DNA from 3 places in the Paenibacillus sp. J22P169 genome. Region 3 is predicted to be linked to each of the others. Evidence: predicted binding sites of a transcription regulator. Region 3 holds the regulator's gene; each other region holds the start of a gene.
What was found. The regulator LexA, encoded in region 3, represses DNA repair genes until DNA is damaged. The targets are predictions, from matches to a motif close to CGAACATATGTTCG.

Region 1 (4,275 bases), on a different contig from region 3:
CACCTCCCCACGCAATTACAAGTGGTTGAAGGTGCTCTTTGAATTGGAATCAAGCTCTCTCTTAGAAAGAGATATACGCGCCAGAATGCTCAAATAAATAAGTGCGATCAGTTAGGCATGGTAGTTCTTGTTCACTTGCAGTTGATAAGTTCTCTAGCTTTTCAGATAAATTCGTTAGTGCAGATGCCATTAAATGAGATCTTACTTCTCCCCATGCCTCTTGTTTCTGATGAACGTACTGCAAACCGTCCTTAAGGGTTAAACCTTTGAGCTTCTGGAAAACAGCCGCCCATTGAACGAAATCCCCTTTAAGGTTGCCGCATGGAATCACGAATTGCCCTAAACCACATGTTCCGAGATTCGTTGAAATCGTCAGTAAACCGCAATGACAGTTCGTGCCATGCCCAGGCTGCAATTTATCGGATAATTCACAATCAAATCGAAAACATTCAATGCGGGTAATTTGACATTCCTTCGTACATGCATCTGATTCTCTTACTAGCGTCAGGGGTTCGGGGTACATAATAGATTCACTCTCCTCAATTGTGAACAACAAAAAGAAGCCAAAGAGCAGAGAATCTCTACTCACGGGCTTCGGAGCAGCGAGAATAATCGCGCTGCGGAAGGCACGCAAAGAAGGTGGTTCTCTCCCAATACGCTTACGAGGTTAGCTGTCGGATTCGGGCTTGGAAGTGCCCTACTTTGGCAAGCTGCGCTTGCTTTAGATTCACCCCGAGGAACCGATTCTACATGACGATCGGCTCCGGTTGGTTCCCCCGTTTCCCTTGCGGGAACTCAGCGTTGTGCATCTATGTGTTGTTGCTGAACCGAATGTTACGCCGTTTGCTCATGGATGTAAAATGCGCTGGAAGCACTTATTTCGCAATCTGTGGTAGGTGATGTTTATGAAAGCGCGACCAATTATAAAACACATGCATTTTCGATAGAAATGCTTCGACTTACTTCCGTTTTTGCCATTTTGCTGTAATCCGGCCTATGCTCCAACGACGTTTAGAAAACCAACGGATTTACATTTTTATTCTATTTTTATACGTTTGCTATTCATTCTTTACCCCCTTTTTATACGGTTCAAACATACAATTATGACATATATTCATTCACTACCGACTCTGAGACTAAGTCAAAAAGGAGAACTGTCATGACTTCCTCCCCCCGTTATTATTTAGGGATAGCACCTCATTTGTTAAATCCGGTTGATTTACATTACGAGTGGTTTGGTGTCTTATGGCTAGAAGAGGAAAATCATTTCCCTATCATTGTTGGTTACTGGTTTTCTAAAGAAAAGTCCGAGATTACACAAGATGCTATCCTGTCCGGATTTTCAACATGGACCGAAATATCTGATCATCAAATCATTAAGAGAATGTATCAGTCTATAAGAAACAAGCAAAAGAAACAGGATTGGGAGAAGCGGACTCGCTTGTCTATCCGTACGATTTTCAAATCACCTTGGAATGAAGTTGCCTCAGGATTGTATATCATCAAATCGCGGGAGACATACCCCCTTCATGTTTCTGCCGTTCTGAAGAAGAAATTCTTTGTTTGGTTGGAACATGCCGCCGTCTGTGAAACAGAGGAAGAGCTTCGTGGGTTTATGAAACGGGTAAGTGAAGAGCATCAGATGGAAATCTTAATGAAAAAAAGCCGTTAAAATAACAAAAAGCTTCAGATAACAAAGAATGTTAGATGAAGCTTTCCCTGTATGTAGCAATTTCTGCACTAAGTAGATCATCAAGTGGAATCCAGTCGATACCCTCTTCATGAGATACCTTTATTCTTCTAGATTCCTGATCAAGCTTAGTTATTAAACCGGTAATCTGACGGTCACCCTTGTCATCATATATGCTCAAGATGATAAATTTCTGATCTTGAAGAGCTTCACTAATTACATTCGCTAATTTTTCATTCTGTCGATTTACGTTAAATTTCATTCCCTCACACCCTCATAAGAACATTAGTTCGTAAAAATATTATACGCTTAATATCACATGAGGTAAAGTAATCGTAAATAATTAATTATTGAGCATTGGGTTCCCGTGCCGCAGGAGCATTCCCTGCCCAGTTAGTCGAAAAAATCGACTAACTCACGTGCCGGAGGAGCTTTCCGTACCCTATTAGTCGATAAAATCGACTAACTCACGTGCCGGAGGAGCTTTCCGTACCCTATTAGTCGATAAAATCGACTAACTCACGTGCCGGAAGAGCTTTCCGTACCGAGTTAGTCGAGTAAATCGACTAATTCACGTGCCGGAGGAGCTTTCCGTGCCCAGTTAGTCGACTAAATCGACTAACTCGCGGGTCGGAGGAGCAGCTTTCCGTACCCACTTAGTCGAAAAAATCGACTTACTCACGTGCCGGAGGAGCATTCCGTGCCCAGTTAGTCGAAAAAATCGACTTACTCACATGCCGGAGGAGTTTCCCCTTTTGAAACTCACTATCCCGTCAAGCCGCAGCCACCCCATCCTACTTTTTCAAATGATACGGCACAGTCGTCACAATCAAGTTCCGCTTATACAGCAGGAAGGCCCTTATCAGCAAGCTGGATTGATTGTGCAGGATGTTATGCCAATTTTTCTTGGGTATAAACTGTGGGATGATCACGGTTACCCGGAATTTAGACTCCGAAGCCTTGTGTTCCACCGTATCAATGAATTTGGTCAGCGGATGAACAATACTTCGATAATGGGAATGCAGCGTGACTAAACGCACATCGGGCTGCCACTTCTGCCATTTCTCCTCAAACTTTTTCTCATCGTCTCGTTCAAAAGCCACATACACCGCAATAATTTGATCGGGTGAAAGTGATTTGGCATAGTTCAACGAATTCTCCACCACATTGGTGAAGCCTGCAACTGGTACGATCATGACATTCCCTTCAATCGGGATGACGGGTTCACAAGAAGTGAGGCGCAATTGTTCAGCGATCGCATCGTAGTGTTTTTTAATTTGATGAAAAATAAAAACAATGAGCGGGAGGAAAATGAGGACACTCCACACTTGTCCAAATTTGGTGATAAAGAAGATCATCATGACGATAAAGCTCATGAATGCGCCAACCAAATTTACTGATAATTTGAGCAACCAGCCTCTCGGCTTTTCCCGAATCCACTTCACCAACATTCCTGTCTGAGCCAGTGTAAAGGGGATAAACACCCCCACGGCATAGAGTGGGATGAGCTGCTCCGTTTGCCCTTTGAACACAATAATTAACAGCATGGAGGTAACGGCTAGGAAGATAATCCCGTTCGAATAGCCCAATCTGTCTCCGCGCATGGTAAACATTTTGGCAATAAATTTATCTTTGGCCAGATTAACCGCCAACAAGGGAAACGCAGAATACCCCGTATTCGCTGCAAGAACAAGGATCATCGCGGTTGTGCCTTGGACGATATAATACATCAGATTCTTACCGAATGTAACAGTCGCTATCTGGGAAACGACGGTTTCCTTCTCGCGCGGCGCAATGCCGTAGTAGTACGCTAGGTAGATAATGCCCGCGAACAGAATGGCTAATAAAAGGCCCATAGCCATCAAAGTTTTCGAAGCATTGTTCGGGGCAGGAGTCTTAAAGTTAGGAATCGCATTGGAAATCGCCTCAACCCCAGTTAAAGCCGAGCTGCCTGAGGAGAAGGCTCTTAGCAATATGAATAGTGATATTCCCGCTACGGGTGTCCCCAATGGCGCATGTAAATCGGCTGAGATTTGGCCAGTAACAATTTTGTACAAACCAACACCAATGAGGATAAGCAATGCCACCACAAACAAATAAACGGGATACGCTAGAATAGACGCCGACTCTGTTATACCGCGGAGATTGAGGATCGTAATAAAGAACACCAGCGCTAATGCAATAGGGACCGTGTAGGCATGTAAGCTTGGGAAAGCTGATGTTATCGCGTCGGTACCTGCAGAAATACTTACCGCTACAGTCAAAATGTAATCGACCAATAAGGACCCGCCTGCGAACAACCCAGCGTTCATACCTAGGTTCTCTTTCGAAACGACATAGGCACCTCCCCCATGCGGATAAGCAAAGATGATTTGTCTATATGACAATATAAGGGCTACTAACAGAAACAGAACACCGCAAGCGATAGGGATTGTATACCAGAAAGCTGCTGCGCTAATCGTAATTAAGACAATTAGAATCTGCTCTGGACCATAAGCAACCGAGGAAAGCGCATCCGATGACAGAATGGCCAAGGCTTTCTTTTTATTAAGCTTCTGCTCGCCCAATTCGTGGGACTTCAATGG
Region 2 (4,275 bases), 1.2 Mb from region 3:
CGTTAGTTGTTGCATCAACAGCATTCATTGCAGCATTTTCAGTTGCTTCTAACCCTTTATGAACAGAATGAAATACAGCCCCTGCGGTATCCTTTATGTTCTCTGAGACATTTTGAGAATTACGGTTGTTGTTTAGATTAGACATTTTTTTCACCTCCTAAACGTCTTTAAGTTGTGTAAAAAAAATATGTTATTCAGATAAATAAGCGAAATTAATGGTTGTATCAGGACTTTGTTTTCTCGTCCATGGCTGCCGCTGTTTCTATTATTGGAGTCAGTCTAATAATATTTTACGAACTCTGGCAGTTTGTTGTGTGGGATCAACACATCAATCTAATATTTTATTTTTACATCTGTTGGTGCTTAGAACGAGGAATGAAATGAAGATATAAATTTTATCGAACAAAAAGAATAAACCCATAGGGAGCATCCCCAGGGCTTTTTTGTGCTTAATTGTTTGGTTTTGATTATTACTTTATTCATAAATATCATCAAGTAAAATATAGGCTTCCATTCTTATATCAAAAACACAATTATCTGCTTAGCATCATTATACACCATGTCATTAATCTCTAAATGACTCAGTGTTTTAACTTCGCCCGATACCTTATGCTTTACTTTGTATTCCATGACCTCAACCCCTAAACAATAAATTCCTCGAAGACTGGCAACCGCATTAAACCTGATTTATACCAGTCCCGGTACTTTACCTTACAACGAACTAATGGTTTGACAAATACGTGATCTTTGCTCTCGCCACTTTTGTATGCCTGGAATACTGGCCACATGGATTGGCGAGCTGACTGCGTTATTCCCAACTCCAAAGCACCGATTGGTCTAATCTTGTCTCCGTCGGGATAACCAAGTAGCCATGAATGTTCCTTCTTGCTATATCCAGTTATATAGACTTCTGCTATTTGATAATTAATTACCTTTTGCCATGACCACGAGCGAATTGAGCGCGATAATCGTAAATCGGTTTCATACTTTGAAGCCTTCTTTTTTATCACGATTCCTTCAAGCCCATGCTGACATACGATATTAAAGAAATCCTGTGTGCTGCCCTGTATTGGCCGTACAATTCTGTAGTTTTCACTTTCCTGCATAGTCTCTTCAAGAAGCTGCTTTCGTTGTTCTAATGGCATACTAGTTACATCTACGCCGCGGTGGTACAAGATATCAAACGCCATAAATACGACTGGCTTTCTACTCTTGCTGGATCGAAATCCTGTGTTACACGCTTCAAAATCGGCTCGACCTTGTTCATCAAGTACTACAATTTCGCCATCTAGTATGGTCCCTTTCGGGATAGGCGGGTTGTGTAGCTCTGGATATTTAGCTGTTGCATTTGTATTTTTTGTATATAGATTTAGTTCATCTAAATTAGAAACAATCAACCTTATGCCATCCCACTTGAGTTCGGCAAAAGTGGCAGAGTCATCAAATGCCAGGTTGTTTTTACTGTATTGTAAAAGCATTGGAGGAATAAACATTTTCTTCATCACCCATAATAATGGTACACCTTAGAGCAGTCTGTGACTAATGGAATTTAGAGGAATTAAGGAGTCTTGTTAAATGAAAAAAATAGTAATCCCTAGTTCATTTGTTTGTTTGAGCATTGCAACTGCTATCTCATTTCCAGTATATTTCGCTCTTAAAGGAAGATGAACCACAGGGGTGAATAAGCCCGGAGTCATGATTTCCGAGTTAGGCTTCGCAGCCTTGTAATTAACTTAGCATAGCATTAATACAAGCTGTCGTTAAATGACACATTCCGGAGCTTATTGATGTAACTAGTCTTTGATTGAAGAAAACCCCACTTGTTGAAGTAGTAAAGATAGCAAATCCCTGATTGACCGTAATTGGTCAGTGGGGATTTTTTTATTTTTAGTACTTGCATAACGAATACGTGTTCGGTATATAATAATTTATACGAACATATGTTTTATATAATGGTGGTGAAAAGATGAGTGTTGTATCAAGAGTTGAGAATGCGGAGGATGTTCAAATTATTAAAGAGTATACGTTATTACCCATTTTGCTCGATATGTTAACCAGGGACATGGAGGAGCTGAAGATATATAAAGATAAAATCGTATATAACCATGTTCTCTTTTATTTGAAAGAAGTGGAGAGCGATATCTACCCTCAAATACAAAGTATTAAGAACAATATGAAAAAGCGTGATATCAAAGTGCTAAACACAACCACAAATGCTATCGGTATTAATGTAGAATACAAAGTCCGCGGATACATCTACTATTTCACAATGCTACGAAGTTTAGTTAAAGCAGAATTAATGACTACTCTGATGAACATGCGGAGGCGCGTTTAGATGAGCAAGAAATGTGAGAGGACAATTTTTCTATCAGACTGTCAGTCATTTTATGCAAGCGTTGAAAAGGCTACTCATCCAGGACTTGATAATCTGCCAGTAGTTGTGGCTGGGGATCCCGCAAGAAGATCAGGGATTATTTTGGCGGCATGTCCAATTGCAAAAAGCTTTGGAGTTACCACGGCCCAACGGCTTGGTGAAGCGTTGCAACTGTGTCCAAATGCTATCGTGATGCGCCCGCATATGCAGCGTTATATTGATGTCTCTCTCGCAATTACAGCTATATACGAAAAATATACTGATCTAGTTGAGATATTCTCAATTGATGAGCAGTTCTTGGACGTGACAGGTTCGCTTAAACATTTCGGCTGTACACCAACTGAGCTCGCAGTAATGATTCAACAGAAAGTTGCTGCATCTATGAACGTAAGAATCCGAGTAGGCATCGGACCGACTAAAATACTTGCAAAGCAGGCAACAGATAATTTTGCAAAGAAGAATGCTAGTGGAATTTTTACGCTAGGCAAAGATGATGTTGAGCGAGTCCTTTGGCCGTTATCCATCGATAAGATGTATGGAGTTGGCTCACGAATGACGCGTCATTTTGTTGCACTTGGTATGACCACGATAGGTCATGTGGCTAAAACTCCGCTGGCGACACTCAAACAAAAATTCCGCGCACGTTTTGGGAAACAATCGGATATTCAAGCGGAAGTTATGTGGAGAACGGCAAACGGACTAGACGATAGTCCGGTTACGCCTGGAACGTTCGATATTGCACCAAAATCGATCGGCCACGCTATGACGCTTCCTCGGGATTATTTGACAGTTGAAGAGGTTGATATAGTCCTTTTGGAATTAACGGAAGAAGTGTGCCGCGATGCTAGATCGAAGGGTTTTACAAGCGGGACAGTTCACGTTTTCTGTATGTGTTCGCCATATGACTCTCCAACTGGCTTCAGTCAACAACGAAAGATGCCACTGAATACGAATCATACGTTGAAAGTTTACGACTCTGTACGTGAAATATTTCGTCGCAATTGGAACGGATTGCCCGTACGGAAGGTAGGAGTTACACTGGGAACTCTTGCAGTGGAAGAAGTTACTCAACTTGATTTGTTCGAAGATGTAAAGAAATTACGTGACCTTGATCGAGTAGTAGATGGCATAAAGGATCGATTTGGAAATACAGCAATCGTTCGTGCTTCCAGTCTTATGAAAGCAGGACTTGCAACAGACAGAGCGAGTAAAATTGGAGGTCACTATAGATGAGTAAGAAACTAGAAATGAATGGTCTATGGGAATCTAGTAGGATGATGCTTCCTCAACATAAAGAGTCAGCAATAGGAAGCCAGAAAGAATCGCATCGTATCCAAAGGCTAGTTCTCGATGAGCAAGAAGTACAAAACATTTCAGCTACGTTAAGTCAGTCGCAAATGTACAAAAGGTCGGTGGAGCTCACCTTATACGGTGAATATAAGATGCGTACCGTTACAGGCATTGTGACACGCTGTAAACAAGGAGAATTTAGAATTGATCGTGAAGTTGATGAGTGGGACTGGATTAACTACAAGGATGTATTAAAGGCTATATTTAGTCACGAGTGGATTGATGTAGACTAAAAGTGTGACGAAAAGACAACAGCGCGCGGGCACGTAGTCAGCTTGGGCACTTATATGCAAACCAAAGGGATATCGTCTATTTGGCGAGTGTCCCTTTTTTGTAATTCTTAAAAGTAAATTAATATTCAGTTGGGACAAGGGTTCAATTTACTGTAAAAAACACAAAAATCCCCATTCACTTAAACAATAAGCCTTACTAGAAAACTAAGAGCGTAAAGCGATTTTCAGGGAATTAGCTGCTTATTTCTTTGGTATTTATCTCTGTATAATGTTGAATTGGTACATTGATCGTGCGAACCAAGAGTCACCGATTCTGAC
Region 3 (4,275 bases):
TAAAGGGATTTTCATCATCAAATCCGAAGAACTTGGTTATTTCGATGTTGAACTTGAGCCAGGAGATGTCATCTCCGTTCCAGAGAACACGAATCACTTCTTCACTCTGATGGAAAACCGTGAGATCGTAGCTGTTCGCCTTTTCATCGAAAAAGATGGTTGGATTGCTCACAACATCGATGATCCTGACTTTATCAAAGCTTAATAGCCACATATGAAAAAGCCCATCAGCCTATCAGACCGCGAAGTCTTGAATAGCTGTTGGGCTTTCTTTCTATTGTACTAACCGTTCGTAATAATCGGTAAAATTTCTTGAAGACGCGTTACTTCATAAGCAGGGACGATTTCTTCGCCACTTTGAAGCCCGTGATGATTAATCCAAATGTTACGCATCCCAATGCTTCCCGACCCCAAAATATCTGTCGTTAGCTTGTCCCCTATCATGATCCCTTCCTCAGCATCAATCTCAAGCAGACCCAGTGCATATTTGAAAATTGCTGCAGCTGGCTTCCCTTGTCCAAATTCACCTGAAATAACAATGTGATCGAAGTAAGGAGCAATGGCAGGAACGCCTGCTAATTTCTCTTTTTGCAAATCTGGTGAACCGTTTGTTAATAGAAGAAGTTTGTAATTGCCTTTCAAGGCATCTAACACACGGAAGGTTTCTTCATATACATAAGGACGACTGCGACGTTCAGCGGCAAATAATTCACCTAGCTTGTACCCAAGCTCACGATCTTCAATTCCAAGCGCTGCAAGCCCTCTAGTCCAAGATTCTGTGCGATAGCCAGGTGCTAGCTTCTCTAATTTGCGGAAGTTTTCGTCCTCACCTTGTGTGAAGTTAGCCCATAGCCCTTCAAATGGGTTAATCCCAATCATTTTGGTAAATGGGAACGTCTCGAAGGATTCGTATAAACTTCTCGCTTCTTTACGAACAGATGCTTCTAATTCCTCCGGATTCACGTTAACTTGCTTCGCCGCTGCTGCACAGGTTGCTGCAAACGCTTCTTCTACACTTCGGTCATCCCATAACAGGGTATCATCCAAATCAAAAAGCACAGCTTTCAACGTCATCATTCATTTCCCCTTTGAATGTAGTATCTATGAGTAGGCTTAATTCTCTTCGTCAGTAAACTTAATGGAATCCAGTTGGACTTTCAGGTTACCTCTGAATGCATCAATATATTTCTTTCTCAACTCGTTGCGCTCATCCAGCTCTGCATCTGTTAAGCCAACTGTCTTCGCTTTGCGAGCTAATTCATTGATACGCTCAATCGTTTTATCCATGCTGTCACTCATTGTAATCCTCCCAGTCAAAATTTCAATATGAGTACTACTTTGCCATCAGAGATTGTGATTGTCAAGGATACATCGTAAAGAGCCATGGACACTAATGTGTCTATGGCTCGAACATTCATCTATATAGGTAGCTAGAAATGTACTCATTAAGGAAGTAATAGAACTTGTCCCTCTTGCAAAGAACTGCTCGACAAATGATTAAATGCTTTCAACTTCTCGATGTAAGAACGTGTGTTCTCTCCAGGCTTTTTGTGAGAATCTGCTATTTCCCATAGTGTATCACCGCTTTGAATGACAATCTTCTCGTGTTGGATAGTTTGCGCCGATGGTTGAACGGATGCTGTTGGTGTAGACATTGTAACAGTACTATCACCTGCATAGGCTTGTACGATCGCACCGAACGAAAATACAGTTCCAAGTATTACTGCTATCAGCAAGAAACGAAGTAGTAGTTTCGCATGACCCCGTTTAGTCGTCATCCCTTTGGATGCTTGAGCAGTACCTTGAAGTGTTGTTCTTGCGTTAGATTGCGAATAAGCCATATACATAAAATCATCCCCCAAACGTTTGTTCTGATATTAGAATAACACGAACACATGTTTGAGTCAACCATTTCTCGAACTTATGTTTGTACGAACTCGGGTTCTATGTTATACTTTGGGTAATGATTCCCAGTATTGGAGTGATATCTTATGAGTAAAATTTCGCAGCGTCAACAAGCAATAATGGAATTCATTAAGAACGAAGTGAAAGATAAGGGCTACCCGCCTTCCGTTAGAGAAATCGGCGAAGCTGTTGGACTAGCATCCAGTTCCACTGTACATGGGCATTTGGAGCGTCTTGAGAAAAAAGGCATGATTCGTCGAGATCCTACTAAACCGCGTGCAATCGAAATCCTAGGGCTTGATGGTGCAGAATCCCAATTCGCAGTCTCCGTCGCTCGTGTTCCCCTCATTGGTAAAGTAACAGCTGGTGTTCCGATTACAGCTACTGAGAATATCGAAGACTATTTCCCACTTCCTTCAAGCATGGTTGGCGATAACAATGTGTTCATGCTTAGCATTATGGGTGACAGTATGATTGAAGCTGGTATTCATAATGGCGATTATGTCATTGTTAAACAACAACAAACAGCGAACAACGGTGATATCGTCGTCGCGATGACGGAAGATGATGAAGCTACTGTTAAGCGTTTCTACAAGGAGAAGGATCATATTCGCCTTCAACCGGAGAACTCTGCCCTACAACCCATTCTATTGAAGAATGTGACAATTCTCGGTCGTGTCATTGGCTTGTTCCGGGATATGTAAGAACACGGAAACATCAAAAAAAGCAAGGACTCAAAGTGTTCAAACACTTGAGTTCCTTGCTTTTTAGCTTTAAAACGCTAATACCCAGTTTCCCGCACGAAAGATTGGCTCGATCGTCCCATCGGCTAGTTCCCCATCAATCTCAAGCTCCGCAGACCCAATCATGAAATCCACATGTATCAACGAGCTATTCCCTCCACGAGCTTTCAATTCCGCATTGGACAGCGTAGTACCTTCCTTCAAATTGATCGGATAGCAACTACCTAATGCCAAATGGCAAGAAGCATTCTCGTCAATGCCTGTGTTATAGAAAATACGGTTGATATTGGAAATCGGAGAATCAAACGGCACAAGTGCTACTTCTCCTAAATATCGTGCACCTTCATCCATATCCAATAGGCGTGCCAAATGGTCATAACCCACCTCTGCCTGGAAGTCTACAACCTTTCCAGCTTCGAACGTAAATGAAAACCGATCCACCAACGCCCCATTGATATTTAACGGCATCGTACTCGCCACCGTACCACTAACACCTGTTCGGTTCGGAATGGTAAACACTTCTTCTGTCGGCATATTAGCTACATAACGGATGCCTCGAGCGTTCTCATTATCCCCGCCCAGCCAAATATGTCCTTCAGGCAACTCAACACGTAGATCCGTTCCCGTCGCTCTATAGCGCAGCGCTTTATAGCTTCTTTCATTCAACAAGCTATGCGTAGCCTTCAATGTATCCAAATGTGCCTGCCATGCCGCAACGGGATCTTCTTCATAAACACGATTGAATGTGAAAATAGCATCCCACATCGCTGGAATTCGTTGCTCTTCTGGTAGATCCGCATACACCATATTCGCCCAAGCTTCTGTAGGAGCTTTAATTAAACACCAGCTGAACTCACCCGTTCTAACATAGTGTTGATATTTTGCTCTCGCCGTTGATGCCGCTTTCGATGCCCGCGAAATTAAACTAGCATCAATACCATCGTACAGATTCGGATTCGGCACCTTAATGTTCAACAACGCTCCGCCATTCTCCACAAAACGTTCTAACATCGTCGTGTACCACTCTGGGTAATAGTCCATCGACTCATCTTGCGCATGATCAAATTTACTGCGTGTAACGACATCATCTTGCCAGTGCACGTGCACATAATTCGCACCTGCTTCATAAGCCTTCTGCACGATAAGCCTTGTTAAGTCAAGGGTCTCAATTGGCGCTTCCACCAACAAATCCTGACCTTTATTCAAATTGACCCCAATTCGAATCACTAACTCTGCATACTTTTCTAAATTACTATTGAAATTGTCCATAGTTCAATTCGTCTCCTTCGCGTTAAAAAGCCCATCAACTCACATAATTGAGATTGATAAGCTTAAAGTAGTATCTAGTTGTCAAGTAAAACCCATCTCTATGATACCGTACCCCATGAGGGATTGGCAATGATAGGCTGCTCCATAAGAGAAAAACCCTCAACGCCAAGAGCGTCAAGGGTTTCGTTAATTCTAGTACAGAGACAGATACTGATCTCTTTCCCATTGGTGAACTTGTGTGCGGTACATGTCCCACTCAATTTCTTTCAACTCATAGAAATGAGCTAGAGCATGTTCCCCAAGTGTATCGCAAACAACATCATCACGAAGCAACTCGTCTAGTGCTTGTTTCAAGTTA

Region 1: AC58QG_RS22425 (YolD-like family protein) is a predicted target of LexA. The motif match lies at 1,970-1,983, and genes of this name have one in related genera.
Region 2: AC58QG_RS12735 (YhjD family protein) is a predicted target of LexA. The motif match lies at 1,934-1,947, and genes of this name have one in related genera.

The regions. Positions count from the first base shown of each region.
Region 1 covers NZ_JCAUAO010000004.1:491,857-496,131, reverse strand. Annotated here, with positions in the region: gene AC58QG_RS22435 (hypothetical protein) at 62-634, opposite strand; cyclic di-AMP (ydaO/yuaA leader) riboswitch at 641-811, opposite strand; gene AC58QG_RS22430 (hypothetical protein) at 1,160-1,672, shown strand; gene AC58QG_RS22425 (YolD-like family protein) at 1,704-1,952, opposite strand; gene AC58QG_RS22420 (APC family permease) at 2,485-4,275, opposite strand, start outside.
Region 2 covers NZ_JCAUAO010000001.1:2,800,117-2,804,391, reverse strand. Annotated here, with positions in the region: gene AC58QG_RS12745 (hypothetical protein) at 1-145, opposite strand, end outside; gene AC58QG_RS12740 (ATP-dependent DNA ligase) at 642-1,502, opposite strand; gene AC58QG_RS12735 (YhjD family protein) at 1,967-2,335, shown strand; gene AC58QG_RS12730 (DNA polymerase IV) at 2,336-3,607, shown strand; gene AC58QG_RS12725 (YolD-like family protein) at 3,604-3,957, shown strand; gene AC58QG_RS12720 (hypothetical protein) at 4,213-4,275, opposite strand, start outside.
Region 3 covers NZ_JCAUAO010000001.1:1,628,050-1,632,324, forward strand. Annotated here, with positions in the region: gene AC58QG_RS07690 (1,2-dihydroxy-3-keto-5-methylthiopentene dioxygenase) at 1-205, shown strand, start outside; gene AC58QG_RS07695 (HAD family hydrolase) at 283-1,074, opposite strand; gene AC58QG_RS07700 (DUF896 domain-containing protein) at 1,114-1,299, opposite strand; gene AC58QG_RS07705 (LysM peptidoglycan-binding domain-containing protein) at 1,446-1,847, opposite strand; gene lexA (transcriptional repressor LexA) at 1,992-2,609, shown strand; gene AC58QG_RS07715 (aminopeptidase) at 2,679-3,917, opposite strand; gene glnA (type I glutamate--ammonia ligase) at 4,110-4,275, opposite strand, start outside.